DNA from 3 places in the Aliihoeflea sp. PC F10.4 genome. Region 2 is predicted to be linked to each of the others. Evidence: predicted binding sites of a transcription regulator. Region 2 holds the regulator's gene; each other region holds the start of a gene.

The links. The regulator PhoB, encoded in region 2, activates phosphate uptake and scavenging genes when phosphate is short. The targets are predictions, from matches to a motif close to TGTCATNNANCTGTCAT.
Region 1: the regulator PhoB is predicted to act here: its motif matches at 3,585-3,601, upstream of ACX82Z_RS07890 (UDP-2,3-diacylglucosamine diphosphatase).
Region 3: the regulator PhoB is predicted to act here: its motif matches at 4,013-4,029, upstream of phnC (phosphonate ABC transporter ATP-binding protein).

Annotation. Positions count from the first base shown of each region.
Region 1 is NZ_JBTSWH010000001.1:1,580,252-1,586,091, forward strand. It holds gene ACX82Z_RS07875 (ABC transporter ATP-binding protein) at 1-462, opposite strand, end outside; gene ACX82Z_RS07880 (MlaE family lipid ABC transporter permease subunit) at 470-1,657, opposite strand; gene dgcA (N-acetyl-D-Glu racemase DgcA) at 1,735-2,718, shown strand; gene ACX82Z_RS07890 (UDP-2,3-diacylglucosamine diphosphatase) at 2,720-3,529, opposite strand; gene ACX82Z_RS07895 (SDR family oxidoreductase) at 3,669-4,448, shown strand; gene ACX82Z_RS07900 (fumarylacetoacetate hydrolase family protein) at 4,479-5,324, shown strand; gene ACX82Z_RS07905 (NADP-dependent malic enzyme) at 5,408-5,840, shown strand, end outside.
Region 2 is NZ_JBTSWH010000001.1:4,283,787-4,289,626, forward strand. It holds gene pstC (phosphate ABC transporter permease subunit PstC) at 1-335, shown strand, start outside; gene pstA (phosphate ABC transporter permease PstA) at 338-1,705, shown strand; gene pstB (phosphate ABC transporter ATP-binding protein PstB) at 1,741-2,553, shown strand; gene phoU (phosphate signaling complex protein PhoU) at 2,577-3,284, shown strand; gene phoB (phosphate regulon transcriptional regulator PhoB) at 3,284-3,970, shown strand; gene ACX82Z_RS21540 (ROK family transcriptional regulator) at 3,994-5,232, opposite strand; gene xylF (D-xylose ABC transporter substrate-binding protein) at 5,380-5,840, shown strand, end outside.
Region 3 is NZ_JBTSWH010000001.1:3,307,072-3,312,911, reverse strand. It holds gene ACX82Z_RS16630 (PepSY domain-containing protein) at 1-1,722, shown strand, start outside; gene ACX82Z_RS16625 (FAD:protein FMN transferase) at 1,712-2,704, shown strand; gene ACX82Z_RS16620 (hypothetical protein) at 2,706-3,014, shown strand; gene tnpB (IS66 family insertion sequence element accessory protein TnpB) at 3,611-3,904, shown strand; gene phnC (phosphonate ABC transporter ATP-binding protein) at 4,113-4,922, shown strand; gene phnD (phosphate/phosphite/phosphonate ABC transporter substrate-binding protein) at 4,919-5,767, shown strand; gene phnE (phosphonate ABC transporter, permease protein PhnE) at 5,838-5,840, shown strand, end outside.

The sequences.
Region 1 (5,840 bases), 2.7 Mb from region 2:
GTCGGCAGCCTCCGGCTTCAACCCGACAAGTTCGAGCTTGAGCATGGCAAGCTCGTCCATCAGCTTTTTCGGCAGGTCCAGATATTCGCGCATCGGCACCTGGATATTTTCCCTGACTGTAAGGGCCGAAAACAGCGCGCCATGCTGGAAGAGCACGCCAAGCCGCATGTCGATCGCCACGCGCTGCTGCTCGGCAATCTTGTCGATGTCGGCACCGAAAAGTTCGATCGTGCCGGATTGCTTGGCGTTGAGGCCGAGAACGGTGCGCAGCAAAACCGACTTGCCGGAGCCCGAAGGCCCGATGAAGCCGAGGATTTCGCCCCTGTAAACATCAAGCGACAGGTTTTCCAGAACCGTCGTCTTGCCGAAGCGCACGGTGACATCCCGTGCGCTGAGAACGACGTCACCCTTCTTTTCGGGCTCTGGTGCGGATGGCTTTTCCTGGAGGATCGCTTCGCTCATCGCCGCCTCAAAAGTTGATCGCTGCGAAGAAGATGGCGAAGAGGCCGTCGAGCACGATCACGATGAAGATCGACTTCACCACCGAGGACGTGACGTGCTGACCGAGCGATTCGGCGCTGCCACCAACCTTCATGCCTTCTACCGAACCGATGATCCCGATGATCAGCGCCATGAACGGCGCCTTGATAAGGCCTGCGAAGATGGTGCCAAGATCGATCGATGCGCGCATGCGGTCCAGAAACGCTTCCGGCGCGATCCCCGAATAGATCCAAGCGACGGTCATCGCACCGCCGATCGCGGCGAAATTGGCGAGAATCGTCAAGCAGGGCAACGCGATGACGAGCGCGACGAGCCTTGGGAATACCAAGACGCCGACCGGGTTGAGCCCGATGACGGTCAACGCATCGACTTCCTCGCGCATTTTCATCGAGCCAATCTCGGCCGTGATGGCGCTGCCCGAGCGGCCCGCGACCATGATGGCGGTCAAAAGCACGCCCATTTCACGCAGCACGAGAATGCCGACGAGATCGACGACGAAGATTTCCGCGCCGAAATAGCGGAGCTGGAACGCGCCCTGCTGGGCCACGATCGCGCCGACGATATAGGACATCAGGATGACGACGGGGATCGCACCTACGCCCATGCGATCCACCTGATTGAAGATCGCTGCGAGGTTGACCGAATGCCCCCGGCCGAGCTTGAGCTGTCCGCCGCGAATCGTCGCGCCCAAAATGTGCATCGAGGCGAGGAAGTCGCCATACATGCTGTACATCGCGCGGCCGAGCGATTCGGGCAGTCTCAGCAGAAACGGCGTCCTGTCGTCCGGTCCGGTTTCGTCCGGCTTCGTCAGCACCGCACCGACGGCCTCGGAAAGCGTCGCGACCGATTCGCTCTGCCCGGTCAGTTCGACATCGGCACCGTTGTTACGAAGCGCGTGGGCAAGCCGCTCGACTAACCAGGCTCCCGCCGTATCCATGCGACCGATTCCCGACACGTCGATCCGGACGGCTCCGGCGGATTGCGCCGATTCCAAATCGCGCATCTGTGTATCGACGAGCGCGACTGTCTGCGTATCCCAATCGCCCGAAAGGACACAGACAAGCCGGCCGTCCTCTTCGCGCCGCTCGATCGTCGGGCGCTTGAGGTCGGATTCGGCCTGTGTCTGACTTGCTTCCGGTCCGGGTTTCCTGAACATGGGGCAAGTCTTACTCACGAAAGTTCCGGCTGTCACTTTATCAACCGGAGCGCGATTTCAGCACTGGAGAATTCCTTATGCGGCGTGACATTTCTGCCGAGATAGAACGGTTCCCGATTGCCGGAAGTTTCCGGATTTCAAGGGGTGCGAAGACCGAGGCGGAAGTCGTGGCCTGCACGATCACCGATGGTAACGCAACGGGACGCGGCGAGTGTGTTCCGTATTCAAGGTACGGCGAAAGCCTCGATCAGGTGAAAAACGCAATCGAATCGATTGCGCCCGCGATTCGCGACGGGGCGGATCGCGAAGCGCTTTTGAAACTGATGCCAGCGGGCGCAGCACGAAACGCGGTCGACTGCGCGCTCTGGGATTTGGAAGCGAAGATGTCGGGCCGCCGGGTTCAGAATATCATCTGTTCCGCGCCACCAACGGCGCTGACAACCGCAATGACCATTTCGCTGGGAGAGCCGGAGGAAATGGCGGCGAACGCTCGCAAGAATGCGTTTCGTCCCTTGCTGAAGGTCAAGGTCGGAACCCCGGACGACCGTTCACGCATCCGCGCCGTCGCGGAAGCCGCACCGGAAAGCCGCATCATTCTCGACGCCAACGAAGGCTGGACGCCGGACAATATCGCCGAACACCTCGCCGTCGCGGCGCAATACGGGATCGCGCTCATCGAACAGCCGCTGCCGCAAGGCCACGACGAATTCCTGCGCACGGTCACGCATTCGGTTCCCATATGCGCGGACGAAAGCGTCCATGGAGCCGACGATCTCGACAAACTCGTCGGGCTCTACGATGCGGTGAATATCAAGCTCGACAAGACGGGCGGTCTGACGGCCGCAATCGATTTGCGCGACCGCGCGCGCTGGCACGGCTTTTCGATCATGGTCGGCTGCATGGTGGGTACGTCGCTGGCGATGGCGCCTGCCGTGCTACTGGCGCAGGATGCAGACTTCGTCGATCTCGACGGGCCGCTTCTTCTGGCAAAAGATCGGACCCCGGCGCTCAGCTATGCCGATTCGCTGGTTTCACCGCCCGAACCAGAACTTTGGGGGTGATTCAGGCTGCGTTGGCCAATTCGGCAGGAATGGAGATCGGCACAAGCTTGGTCTCCTTCATCTGTCCTGTATCGGCCCAGTGGATCAGTTCGAAACCACCATCGAACCGCTCTGCGATCGCCGTGCAGCTTTCGACCCAGTCACCGGTATTGATATAGCGGACACCCTCGATTTCCGAGATGACGGCGTGGTGGATGTGACCGCAGATTACTCCGTCGACACCGCTCCGGCGCGCCTCTTCCGCCAAGACACGCTGAAAGGCGCTGATGAAGTTCACCGCCTTTTTCACGCGCAGCTTCGCCCATGAAGAAAACGACCAGTACGGCAAGCCCAGCAAGCGGCGCAGCCGCGTGATGATCTGGCTGATGACGATCGCGGAATCATATGCCTTGTCGCCGAGATAGCTCAACCAGCGCATATTATGCACGACGGCGTCGAACTGATCGCCATGGATGACCAGATATTTCCTGCCGTCCGCTCCCCGGTGAATGATCCGGTCGGTGACGACGATGCCGCCGAAATGCGTTCCCTGAAAATCACGCAGAAACTCGTCATGGTTGCCAGCGATATATGTGATCCGGCTACCCTTACGCGCTTTTCTGAGCAGCTTTTGGACGACATCGTTGTGGGTTTGCGGCCAGTGCCAGGAGCGTTTGAGCCGCCAGCCATCGACAATGTCGCCTACAAGAATGATCTCTTCGGCGTCGTGATGGCGCAGGAAATCTATCAGTTCTTCGGCCTTTGCAGGCTTGGACCCAAGATGCACGTCCGACAGGAAAATCGTGCGGAAGCGGCGAGGTTTGGCTGTCATGATCGGCCTCGGCGTAACGGGAACATTTCGTTACCCGGCCTATGACGTGATTCACGTCACAGCCGTGTGACGGTTGTGTTTTCCCGTCGCGGCACGATAAACCCCTAGCAACGAAAAACGTGAATGGGAGAGGCCGAACATGGATCTTGGGATACGCGGGAAAAAGGCGATCGTGTGTGCATCGAGCCGGGGGCTGGGCCGCGGTTGTGCGATGGCGCTGGCAGAGGCCGGCTGCGACCTGGTGGTCAATGGTCGCGACGCGGCTGTGCTGGCGAAGACGGCCGAGGAATTGCGCAGCAAATTCGGCGTGTCGGTGACCGAAATCGCCGGTGACGTTTCGAAGACCGATATTCAGGAAGCGCTTTTGAAAGCTTGCCCAGCGCCGGATATTCTCGTCAACAACAATGGCGGTCCGCCGCTGCGCGATTTTCGCGAACTGACGCGCGAAAACATGCTGGAAGGCGTGACGCAGAACATGATCACGCCGATCGAACTGATCAAGGCGGTCGTCGACGGCATGACGGAGAAGGAATTCGGACGCATCGTCAACATCACTTCGCTCTCCGTCTATCAGCCGATTCCCGGCCTCGATCTTTCGTCGGGCGCACGTGCGGGCCTGACCGCCTTTCTTGCGGGGATCGCGCGGACGGTCGCGTCGAAGAACGTGACCATCAACAACATCCTGCCGGGCAAGTTCGATACCGATCGCATCCGCACAACCATCCGGTTCAGCGCCGAAAAAGCGGGCGAAAGCGAAGAGGCGGCGGCGCACAAGGCGGCACAGACCATACCCGCGAAACGCCTCGGCTCGGCCGAAGAGTTCGGCAAGGCTTGCGCGTTCCTGTGTTCGTCGCATGCGGGCTACATCACCGGTCAAAACCTTGTTCTGGACGGCGGGCTCTACACGAGCGCCTTTTAACGCAATTTACGCGAAAGCGGAGGAAACGATTTGAAACTGTTGCGATTTGGAAATCCGGGCGCGGAACGTCCGGGCATTATCGATGCAAATGGGACGATTCGGGACGTGTCGACTATCGTCAGCGACTACGCGCCTGAGACGCTTGGCGAAGCTTTGGTCAAGACGCTTGCCGAAACCGACCTATCGACGCTGCCGGAAGTGCCGGCAGGCATGCGCATCGGCGCGCCGCTATCGCGGATCGGGCATTTCATCGCTATCGGGCTCAACTATGCCGATCACGCGGCCGAATCCGGAATGCCAATTCCAAGCGAGCCGATCGTCTTTTCAAAAGCGCCGAGTTCATTGTCCGGCCCCGACGACCCGGTCGTATTACCGCGCGGATCGGTCAAGACCGACTGGGAAGTCGAACTTGCCATCGTGATCGGCACGGGCGGCGAATATATCGAGGAAGCCGACGCGTTGTCGCATGTCCTCGGCTACGCCATCTGCAACGACGTCTCGGAACGTGAATATCAGGCCGAACGTGGCGGCCAGTGGATCAAGGGCAAGAGCGCGCCGACCTTCGGTCCGCTCGGCCCCTGGATCGTCACGCGTGACGAGATCGACGATCCGCAGACGCTCGACATGTTTCTCGACGTCAATCGCGAACGCGCCCAGACGGGCAGCACTTCCACCATGATCTTTTCAGTCGCCGAGATCATCTCCTATCTGTCGCGCTTCATGCGCCTGGAGCCCGGCGACGTGATCACGACCGGTACGCCGCCCGGCGTCGGCATGGGCATGAAGCCGCAGCGCTTCCTGAAAGCCGGCGACGAGATGCATCTGGCTATTGCAGGTCTGGGCGAGCAGCGCCAAAAGGTGATCGCGCGCGACTGACGAGAGTCGGCGCAAAAGACTGGCCTTCGCCTATTCGTGCGCGGGCCGACGCAACACGGCACGGACAGAGGGTGCGATTCACAATGATGGATGAAACGTCGAAATCGCCACCCGCAGACCTCGACGAGGCGGCTCTTTTTTACCATCGCTACCCCGCGCCGGGTAAGCTGGAAATTCAGGCGACGAAGCCGCTCGGCAATCAGCGCGATCTGGCGCTCGCCTATTCGCCCGGCGTCGCCGCGCCGTGCCTTGCGATCCATGACGATCCGGCGCGGGCGGCCGATTACACGTCGCGTTCCAATCTCGTCGCCGTCATCTCCAACGGCTCGGCCGTTCTCGGCCTGGGCAATATCGGCCCACTCGCCTCCAAGCCCGTGATGGAAGGCAAGGCGGTCCTGTTCAAGAAATTCGCCGGCATCGACGTGTTCGACATCGAGATCGACGCGCCTGAAATCGAGCGTATGGTCGAAACGGTCGCAGCGCTCGAGCCGACATTCGGCGGCATCAATCTCGAAG
Region 2 (5,840 bases):
GCGCGACCAAGTCCGAAACGATCAAGCGCGTAGTGCTGCCCGCAGCGCTTCCCGGCATCGTCGGCGCGTTCCTTCTCGCCGTCAGCCGGGCTATCGGCGAAACGATGATCGTCGTTCTTGCGGCCGGTAACAGCCCGTTCCTGCGTGCCAATCCGGGCGAGCCGATTTCCACCGTTACGGTCACCATCGTCAACCAGTTGACAGGCGATCAGGATTTCGCCTCTCCGCAGTCGCTCGTCGCCTTCGCGCTGGGTCTCACCCTTTTCGTGATGACCCTGTTCCTCAACATGGCCGCCCTCTACATCGTCCGCCGCTTCCGGGAGCAGTACGAATAGCCATGACCGATCTCAGCCAGAACACCTCCCCGATGGACGGTTCAGCAGCCCGGCTCAAGCGCATCCGAGAGGGTCTTGGAAAGCGCCACGCCCGCGAAAAGCGTTTCCGCTTCTACGGCATTCTTGCCATTGCTGCGGCACTGACCTTCGTCGCCGTCCTGTTCGTGATGATCCTTTCGAAGGGCCTGCCGGCGTTTCAGCAGGCGACTTTCACGGTGCCGGTCACCTTTTCCGAGGAACTGATCGATGTCGGCCCGAGGCCCGCGCGCGAGCAGGGGCAGTCGCTTGCCGACCTGCGGGCGGCAGACCTTCGCTGGCAGCGTGACGTGACGCTTCTCAACTGGAACCGTGTCGTCGAGGAAGCCGTGCGCAGCCTCGTGCCGGATTCCGAAATCAGCGCGCGCGACCTGCAATCGCTGATCGACAGCGCCGAGCGCTTCAAGCTGCGCGACGCGTTCATGGCCAACCCGACATTGCTCGGCCGAACCGTCGACATGCAACTGCTCGCCTCGGCCAACGCCGACAACTGGCTTAAGGGCAATATCGACCGCGATCTGCCGGACGCTCGCCAGCAATTGCCGGCCGACGCGCGCGCGCTCGCCGACGAGCTTTACGCCGATGGCCATATCCGCATGGCGTTCGCCTGGCACATCTTCACCAATACGGATTCGCGTTCGGCACCGGCCAGCGCCGGTCTTGCCGGCGCGTTCATGGGTTCGCTCTACATGATGCTGGTGGTGATCGTGCTCGCCGTGCCGATCGGCGTCGCCAGCGCGATCTATCTGGAAGAGTTCGCCCCGAAGAACCGCCTGACCGACGTCATCGAGGTCAACATCAACAATCTGGCGGCGGTGCCATCCATCGTGTTCGGCCTTCTGGGCGCGGCGGTCTTCATCAATTATTTCCGCCTGCCGCTTTCCGCACCCATCGTCGGCGGTCTCGTTTTGACGCTGATGACGCTGCCCACCATCATCATCGCGACACGCTCGGCGTTGCGCGCCGTGCCGCCGTCGCTGAGGCAGGCCGCGCTCGGTCTCGGCGCGTCGAAGACGCAGACCGTCTTCCACCACGTTCTGCCCGTTACCTATCCGGGCATCCTGACCGCCACGATCATCGGTGTGGCGCAGGCGCTGGGAGAGACCGCACCGCTGCTTCTCATCGGCATGAACGCTTTCGTCGCCTCCATCCCCGGTTCGCCTTTCGACCAGTCCACCGCCCTGCCGGTCCAGATCTATCTTTGGCAGGGTAACGAGAACCGCAATTTCTTCGAGGCGCGCACATCGGCCGCAATTATCGTGCTTCTGGCGCTCATGATCAGCCTGAATGCGATCGCCATCTTCCTTCGCAGCCGACTGGAGCGCCGCAAATGACCAACATCGCCAAATCGGAGAACACCGACATGAACATGTCTTCCGGTGCCATCGTCGACGCCGCCAACGCTTCCAGGAACCAGAAAGCTGCAAAAGCGCGCGTGACGGCGCAGAACGTCAATGTCTTCTACGGACAGAAGCAGGCGCTGTTCGACGTCTCAGTCAACGTGCCCGACCGCTCCGTCATCGCGTTCATCGGTCCTTCGGGTTGCGGCAAGTCGACCTTCCTTCGCTGCCTCAACCGCATGAACGACACGATCGAGGGTTGTCGCGTCGAAGGCGACATCAAGCTCGACGGGCAGGACGTCTACGATCCGAAGATCGACGTGGTGGAACTGCGCGCCCGCGTCGGCATGGTGTTCCAGAAACCGAACCCGTTCCCGAAGTCGATCTTCGAGAATGTCGCGTACGGTCCAAAAATCCACGGCCTTGCTTCCAACAAAAGCGAACTGGAAGAAATCGTCGTCACCAGCCTGAAGAAGGCGAGCCTCTTCGAGGAGGTGAAGGACCGTCTGCACGAGCCGGGCACGGGACTTTCGGGCGGCCAGCAGCAGCGCCTGTGCATCGCGCGCGCCATCGCGGTCTCGCCGGAAGTGATCCTGATGGACGAGCCGTGCTCCGCGCTCGATCCGATCGCGACCGCCAAGATCGAGGAACTGATCGACGAGTTGCGCGCCAATTACACGATCGCGATCGTGACGCACTCGATGCAGCAGGCGGCTCGCGTGTCGCAGCGCACGGCGTTCTTCCATCTGGGCCTGCTCGTCGAGGAAGGGCCGACGGAAGCGATCTTCACCGCGCCGAACGACAAGCGCACGCAGGACTACGTCACCGGCCGCTTCGGCTGACCGGACGGGGAGAGGGCAGGACCATGGGTGGACATATCGTAGCCTCCTTCGACGAGGAACTCGGCGAGATCGACCGGCTGATCCGCGAAATGGGCGATCTGGCGCAAAGCATGGTGTCTGCGGCGACGAAATCGCTGCTCGACAACGATGTCGCGCTCGCCCAGCGCGTCATATCCGACGATATGTCGATGGACGACCGACAGCGCCAGATCGACGAACGGGCCATCACGCTGATCGCCAAGCGTCAGCCGATGGCGCAGGATCTGCGTGCTGTGGTCGCCGCTATCCGCATGGCGAGCGATCTCGAGCGTATCGGCGATCTTGCGAAGAACATCGCAAAGCGCGTCAACGCGGTCGGTTCGGGCGTCATGCAGCGCAAGTTGTCCCATTCCATCGATACGATGGCCGGGCTGGTGCGCGCGCAACTGGCTGGCGTCATTGAAAACTATGTCGGGCGCAACGCCGACGTGCTTGTCGATCTGCGGGCGGACGACGAGCATATCGACGTTCATTACACGGCCGTCTTTCGCGAACTTCTGACCTACATGATGGAAGACCCGCGCAACATCACGCCCTGCACGCATCTTCTGTTCTGCGCCAAGAATCTGGAGCGCATCGGCGACCACGCGACGAATATCGCCGAAAACGCCTATTACATGATGGTCGGCAAGCAATTGCCGGTCCATCGCCCCAAGCTCGACGAGACATCGATCTCGGGTGATCCGCGATGATGGCACCGAAGATCATGGTGGTGGAGGACGAGGAGGCGCTGGGCGTTCTTATCCGCTATAATCTCGAAGCCGAAGGTTATCAGGTCGAGACGATCATGCGCGGGGACGACGCCGAAATCCGGCTTCAGGAAACGGTGCCCGATCTTCTCGTTCTCGACTGGATGGTGCCGGCGGTTTCCGGCATCGAACTTTGCCGCCGGCTGCGGATGCGACCCGAGACGGAGCGCTTGCCGATCATCATGCTGACGGCGCGCGGCGAAGAGAGCGACCGGGTGAGAGGGCTTTCGACCGGCGCGGACGACTATCTGGTCAAGCCGTTCTCGACGCCCGAATTCGTCGCCCGCGTGCGCGCGCTTTTGCGCCGGGCAAAGCCGGAAGTGCTTTCAAGTGTGCTCAAGGTCGGCGACATCGTGCTCGACCGCGAAGCGCATCGCACCTATCGCGGCCCGCATGAAGTTCATCTGGGGCCGACCGAATTCCGGCTGCTCGAATTCCTGATGCAGCATCCCGGCCGCGTATTCTCGCGCGGGCATCTGCTCGACAGTGTCTGGGGTGAGACGAACTATATCGACGAGCGAACGGTCGACGTTCATGTCGGCCGCCTGCGCAAGGCGATCAATCCGAACGGAGCGCCGGACGTGATCCGCACGATCCGCGGCGCAGGCTATTCGATCAACGAAAGCTGACCTGTTTCAGGCCGGAAGCTGCTCTACCCTGCCGTTTCCTGCATGGCGTTGACGTAGCCCGGCGCGAACAGCTCGTTGTCTACGGCCTCAAGCGCCTTGCGTGCGCAACCCTCCCGTATCAGCGGCATTTCGTCGGCTTCCAGATCGAACGAGATCACCGCGTCGTGCTGGCCGCCAGCAGTCTGTGCGATCGCCTCGCGGATCGCCGGTTCCATGATGTCGAAAGCGTGCGTTCCCGGCCCCACGACCGCAACGGGAGCAGGGTCGATCAGCGCGAAGAGAGACCCAAGCCCATATCCCAGCGCTTCGCCCGCCCGCATGAAGGCCTCGCGCGCCGGGCCGTCTTTTTGCCGTGCCTCGCCTGCAAGCTGCAACATGGTCTCGCGATCGACATCCGCATCGGGTTCGCACTCGTCCTCCTGGCCTTTCGATGCGCGAAGGATCGCATAGTTTCCCGCATAAGCCTCGACGCAGCCATGGCGGCCGCATCTGCACAAGGCCCCGTGCGGCTTGTAGACCATGTGGCCGAATTCCCCGCCCGACGAATAGGCGCCGGTGAAAAGCTCGCCGCGCAGAACAAGACCCATGCCGATGCCGTTCGACAGGAGGATCGTCACGAAATTGTCCCGATACCGTTCCGGCTCGCGGGCCCGCAGCGCAAGCGCGATCATGTTGCAGTCGTTCTGCACGGTGACGGGGAAGCCGAACCTGGTTTCGATGAAATCGGCGAAGGCGATGCCGCTATGCGGCGTAATCGGTGTCCACAAGAGCGTCCGCCCGCCCGAATCGATGATGCCCTGAATGGCCATCGTCATGCGCATGATTTCCGATGGATCGCGCGCGGCGTCGCCAAGCACGCCCTTGATGATCGTGGATACGGCCTCGATCAATTCCTCGCGGGACGCCGTCAGCGTCGACAGGCGTTCATGTCGCTCGCACACGGTGCGGCCCGCATAGTCGATCACGCTCGCCGAAAGCGTGTTGAGAAGCAGAACGACCGCGAGCACCGTTCCCGCGCGAGGTTCCAGTTCCAGCGAGACCTGCGGACGCCCGCGCCGAACCAGTTCCCCGCCCGAGCCCTTTGCCTGCCGCAGAACGCCTTCGGCGATCAGGTCGGAGGCGATGGCGGAAATCGTCGAATGGCTGAGCCCGGTGCGGGTCGCAAGTTCGGTGCGGGAAGGCTGTCCGTCCCGGCGAACGGCTGCAATCACAAGGGCGCGGTTGCGCTTGCGCAGATCGTCGTGGCGTACGCCCATTGTCATCGAAACGATTCCTCCTGAAGGCGTCTTGATGCACCTTTCAAAGGATATTGACACGTCGGAAATGGTGAGTCATTCTTTTTTTCGAGGCTCGAAAAAAAGAGCCTCCCCAACTGAGGAGGCGCCGTTCACGGCGCAGGGAGGAACATCATGAAGACTTTCACAACCGCCCTTCTGGCGGGTGTCGCGCTTTCCATGACGCTTGCAACCGCAGCGAAAGCCGAAGGACTTGTCATCGGCGTTTCCTGGTCGAACTTTCAGGAAGAGCGCTGGAAGACAGACGAAGCGGCGATGAGAGAAGCCATCGAAGCCGCCGGCAATCGATATATATCGGCCGATGCCCAATCCTCGGCCGCCAAGCAACTCACCGATGTCGAGTCGCTCATCAGCCAGGGTGCGAACGCGCTCATCATTCTTGCGCAGGATTCCTCCGCCATCGGGCCTGCCGTTCAGAACGCAGTGGACGAAGGCATTCCGGTCGTCGGCTACGACCGCCTGATCGAAAATCCGGACGCCTTTTACCTGACCTTCGACAATAAGGAAGTCGGCCGCATGCAGGCGCAGGCCGTATTCGACGTGCAGCCCGAAGGCAATTACGTTTTCATCAAGGG
Region 3 (5,840 bases), 980 kb from region 2:
ACCGGCTCGCAGCGGCTGCATACCGATCTGGCCCGCATCGGCGTTGCCGTGCTGCTGATGACGTCGCTGACCGGCGCCTATATGTCGGCGGTCAATTTTACGCTGCTGCCGGAAAATGCCGGCGCGATGTTCGCCTTTCCGCCGGCCAGCGCCGGCGACACCGTGGCGCCCATTGCCTCGCTGGAGGCGCTCGCCGCCATCCCACTGACTGACCTGCGCGAACTGACCTTCCCGGCGATGGGCGATGCCACGGACGTCTTCACCGTCACCACCCAAGCCGGCCAGGGTTTTGTCGACCAGGGCACCGGCGCCATGCTTTCCTTCACGCCCAATGACGCCTGGCAGCGGGCCTATGAATTTATCTACCTGCTCCATACCGGGCAAGGCGCGCCCATGGTGGCGCTGCTGGTGGGACTTGGCGCGCTGAGCGTGCCGTTGCTGGCCGTGACCGGCACAATCATCTGGTGGATGCGTCGCCGCAACACGCCCCGCGTTCTCGGCAATGTCACCTGGCGCGAGGCCGAAACCGTCATCCTGGTGGGCAGCGAGGGCGGCGGCAGCTGGGGCTTTGCCGCCACGCTGCAGCAAGCCCTGCGGCAACAGGGCCAGCAGGTGCATGTCGCTGCGATGAACGCGCTGCGCCGCAGCTATCCCAAGGCAACCAGCCTGCTGGTGCTCGCAGCCACCTATGGCGACGGCGCGGCGCCGGCCTCGGCCCACCAGTTCCTCGCCCGGCTCGAGCGCTTCGCCGCGACACCCGGCTTTGCCGTACTCGGCTTCGGCGACCAGGGCTTTGCCCAGTTCTGCGGCTTTGCCGCTCAGGTCGATGCCGCGCTGGCGGCCAAGGGCCTGCCCCGCCTGCTGCCCTTCGGCAGTGTCGACCGCCAGTCGGCCGGGCAGTTCGCGGCCTGGGGCAAGAGCCTCGGCGCGCGGCTGGGCCTGCCCCTGGTGCTGAACCACGTTGCGGCGCGTCCAGCCACCAGTCAACTCGTGCTGGTGGAGCGCACCCTCTATGGCATGGAAGTGCAGGCGCCGGTCGCCGTGCTCAGATTTGCGGCGCCGCCGTCGCGTGGCGGCTGGTTCGGCCCCCAGCTGCCGCGTTTCGAGGCTGGTGACCTGGTCGGCATCGTGCCGCCCGGCGCCGACGCCCCGCGCTACTATTCGCTGGCCTCGGCCTCGCGGGACGGCATGCTGGAAATCTGCGTGCGCAAGCAATCGGGCGGGCTGTGCTCGGAATTCCTGCATTCGCTCGTTCCGGGCGAGACCATCGACAGCTTCATCCGCCCCAATCCGGACTTCCGGCCCAAGCAAGGGCGCCGGCCGCTGATCCTGATCGGCGCGGGCGCTGGCGTGGCGCCGCTAGCGGGGTTTGTCCGCCACATCAGCCATGGCCGTCCGGTCCACCTGTTCTTCGGCGGCCGCGATCCGGCATCGGATTTTCTCTATCGCGACGACCTCCAGACCGCGCTGGACGAGGGCCGCCTGACCTCGCTCAACACCCGCTTCTCCCGCGTCATGGGCGGCGGCTATGTGCAGGATCTGGTTATGGACGAAGCCGAGGCGGTGCGCCGCCTGGTCAGCCAGGGCGCGCAGATTATGGTCTGCGGCGGGCGGGACATGGCCAATGGCGTGCGCGGGGCGATCGAGACCTGCCTGGCGCCGCTAGGCCTGAACGTGGATGGCCTCAAGCAGAAGGGACTATACCTTGAAGATGCTTATTGAACGCAGCGAACACTCCCAGCCGGGCCTGATGGCCTTGCCTCTGGAGCGGCAGGTGATCAGTGGTGCCACCATGGGGACGCGATACTCGGCGGTGTTCTACGCCCCGGCGGACGGCCACCGATCCACACTGGCCCGCGATCTGCAGGCGGCAGTCGATGTGGTGGACACCCAGATGTCGACCTGGAAACCCGATTCCGCGCTGATGCAGCTGAACCGAGCGCCGACCCATGTCTGGTGCAAGCTGCCCGAGGCGCTATTTGGGGTGCTGACGGCGGCTCTGGAGATTGGCCGATTGTCGGAAGGTGCCTTCGATATCGCCGTGGGCGACCTCGTCGCCGCCTGGGGCTTCGGCAGCCAGGCCGCCGGCAGCGATCAGACGCTTCTGGACGCCGCAGATCCAGCTCCCCGACGCCCGGCCCATCTCTGCCTCGAGCTCGATCCCGCGCAACAGAGGGTGCGCAAGCTTGCCGCAGTCACGCTGGACCTTTCCGGCATTGCCAAGGGCTTCGGTGTTGACGAACTGGCCCGCGTGCTGGGGGGCCATGGCATTGCCCACTTCCTCGTCTCTATCGATGGCGAATTGCGGGCCGCCGGCGGTAAGCCCGACGGGTCGCCTTGGCGCGTGGCCGTCGAGAAGCCTGAAATCGGGCATCGCGCCGTGGAGGGCGTGCTCGAACTGGGCGAGGGCGCTGTCGCCACGTCCGGCGACTACCGGCACTTCGTCGAGCGCGACGGCATCCGCTATGGCCATACCATGGACCCGCGTCGCGGCGCTGCGCTGGCGGTTGGTCTGGCGGCCGTTACCGTCTTGACCGAGACCTGCATGGCCGCCGACGCCTGGGCAACCGCCATGCTGGTGCTAGGCCCGAGAACCGGCGCCGCACTCGCCGCCCGACACAGCATCGAGGCTCTGTTCATCGACCAGGCCCTCGTCGCGGCATCATCCCCGATCTCAACACCTGAAATCACCAAGGAGAACTAAAATGAACGCATCAAGCATCCGAATTACCGTCGCGATGTGCACCCTGTGCATTGCCCTACCGGCCATGGCAGGTGACGTCAGGGCGCAGCTAACGCCTGATCTCATCTACAGCCACTGCCAAACCGCAGGTGTCGGCAGCCAGACTGAGGGCACTTTCATGCTGCCAGGCGGCCGCGTTACGGGCACGGTGTTGTGCACAGAGGCCGATCTTGCCGCAGCCAACATGATGGCTCCGACACAATATGGCGAAGAGGAAGATGATGACGACGACAACTATCGTCGCCCCGATGGCGACGATGATCGCGACTGAGCTTTCTATGCCGAACTAGGCGACAATGCCGAAGATCGCGCGAATCCCCGCGGTGATCGCCATCGCGAGGGCGCCCACGACAGGACCCGGACGGGTGATCGCCGTCCGGCCGCGCTAATGGCACAGTGCTGTGCACCGAGGCGGATGATTTCATGTCCAACATGGTACTGGCATACCGCGAGGGATAGACCACAAGAACGACCATGGTAAGGACCGCAAAAGACGTCGACGACGTCTGATCCCCTTGCGCGACGGTGCCAGAATTGCATTGGTCCTTGCAGCACCCGCCATCGCCAAGCGTCCTAAGACCCGGCGCAGACGATTAGTCCCAGCTTGGCGCTACCTATGTTACCCGCGCGACGCATCCCGCTAGCTCTCTCGTTGCTCCGGGTCAGCTATGGCAACTGGGTATTCCCTGCCTAGGTGTAGCGGCTTGCCAACATAAGCGCCTCTGCTCGCAAACATCGGCATTTTCTGCTCGAATTATCTGACAATGGAGCGGGCGTCGTGCTCACGCTCTTTGCCAATGTGCTCGCAAACATCCGGGTCTGCTTGCAAACATCCGCCACGTGCTCAGATTAATTGCCAGCGACGGCATGGTCAAACCGGGACGCCTGCCTGTCGTAGTTGCTCGGTCAGCTGACGGGAATATTCGGGATCAAGGGTGCCCGCCAGGAAGGCGCGGATATACGGACATGCGCTGTGGCTTTCCCTCCTTGGCGCTTCGGGTGCAGGAGGTTCTGCAGCATGATCCGTTGTCAGGGCATCTCTTCGTCTTCAGGGGCCGCAGATCGGATATTTTGAAGATCATCTGGCATGATGGTCTGGGCGCCTGCCTTTTTACCCGGCGGCTGGAGAAGGGCCGGTTTATCTGGCCGAATATGGGATAGCATCCGTCAAGGTGGTGTAGAATTGGGACCGGGCCGTCATGATCAGGCGGCTCTGGGTGAAATTTCTCCATCGCAGCTACGCGAGGAGGTAGAGCTGAGTTTAAGTGCTGTCATTGAAGTTTCACGAGCCTGATAAACGGACGTCATATGTCGCCCATAGTGATGCAAATATTCAATCGATGCACCACTAACGATCAGGATTATTGTGATGCTGGCTCTGAACGGAGTTGCCGTGACCTATGCCAACGGCACCCAAGCTTTGAAGACAACGACATTGACGTTCAACCAGGGTCAGTTCGTCGTGCTCCTCGGTAGATCCGGCGCAGGCAAATCTACCCTCATCCGGACACTCAACGGCTTGGTTGCGCCGACGTCTGGTTCGATCACTTCTAACGATATTGGTGCTCTGGATGCGGAAACTAAGCTTCGCATTCACCGAAGGCGAACTGGGATGATATTCCAGCAGCACCAACTCATAGGGCGCTTGAGCGCGCTCGACAACGTCATGACGGGCCGCCTGGGCTACCACTCTGGCTGGCGTACGTTGTTCCCTATGCCGCGTTCGGATCGAAGGCTGGGGTTGGAATGCCTTGAACGCGTAGGCCTTCTTGATAAGGCTCTCGTCAGGGCGGATCAACTATCCGGCGGTCAGCAGCAACGGGTGGGCATTGCGCGCGCGCTGGTCCAGAAGCCCCAACTGGTCCTTGCAGATGAGCCCGTTGCAAGTCTGGACCCTGAAACGGCTGTCGAGGTCCTGTCGCAGCTTCGCGAAATATGCACAGCCGACGGCATCACTGCTGTGATCAGCCTTCATCAGATCGATCTAGCTCGCCGGTTCGGCGACCGGGTCATTGCTATGCGCGACGGGGAAGTGGTTGCGGACGCCGCTGTCGACGAACTGACCGATCAAATGTGTGCGTCGATCTACCGCAGCGCCCCAAGAAATCCGACCACAACACAAGATTTGTCCAACTACGAGTATGATCAACCTTTAGCTGCCATGGAGGCCGCATTATGAAGAAGCTTCTGTCCCTCGCATTCCTCGCCGTTCTTGGCTGGAGTTCGTTGGCGCATGCTGGCTCAAATCCAGAGACATTGCGCGTCGCGTTGCTACCGGACGAGAACGCCGCCACTGTCATCAAAAACAATCGTCCTCTCGAGGAGTATCTTGAGAAGACACTCGGTCGGGAGATTGAACTGATCGTAACGACCGACTACTCGTCAATGATCGAAGCGATGCGTTTCGGCCGGCTTGAGTTGGCTTATTTCGGGCCGCTCTCTTACACGCTCGCGAAAACCAAGGCTGATATCGAGCCTTTCGCAGCACTTATGAAGGATGGCGAAACTACCTATCGCGCTGTAGTTGTCGCCAATGCAGAGGCTGGCATCGAAAGCCTTGAAGATGCAAAAGGGAAAAAGGTCGCGTTTGGGGACGTGGCTTCCACCTCAAGCCACCTTATCCCGAAATCTATGCTGCTTAAGGCCGGAGTTGAGGCTGGAAAAGACTATAGCGAGAACTTCGTAGGGTCGCATGATGCCGTGGCTATTGCAGTGCAGAATGGCAATGCTCAGATTGGCGGACTTTCGTTGCCCATCTACAATTCAATGGTCGCTCGTGGCACCATTGATCCTAAGAAAGTTATCGCCCTCGCCGAGTCCGATCCGTTCCCGCAGTACCCCTGGACCATGCGGTCGGATCTTGACACTTCGTTGAAAGAGGCGATCACCAAAGCCTTCATCGACCTTAAAGACGAAAAGGTATTGGCATCCTTCAAAGCCGATGGGTTCGCTCCGATCGATGACAAAGCCTACGACGTCGTCCGTGAGCTCGGTAAAGTGCTGAACTTGGACCTGAGTCAGTAAGGCGCGTTCGAGACAGTTTCTCACCTTTCGACGCAGGCGCTGGCCTGCGTCCTTTCTTCCAGGATATGTGATG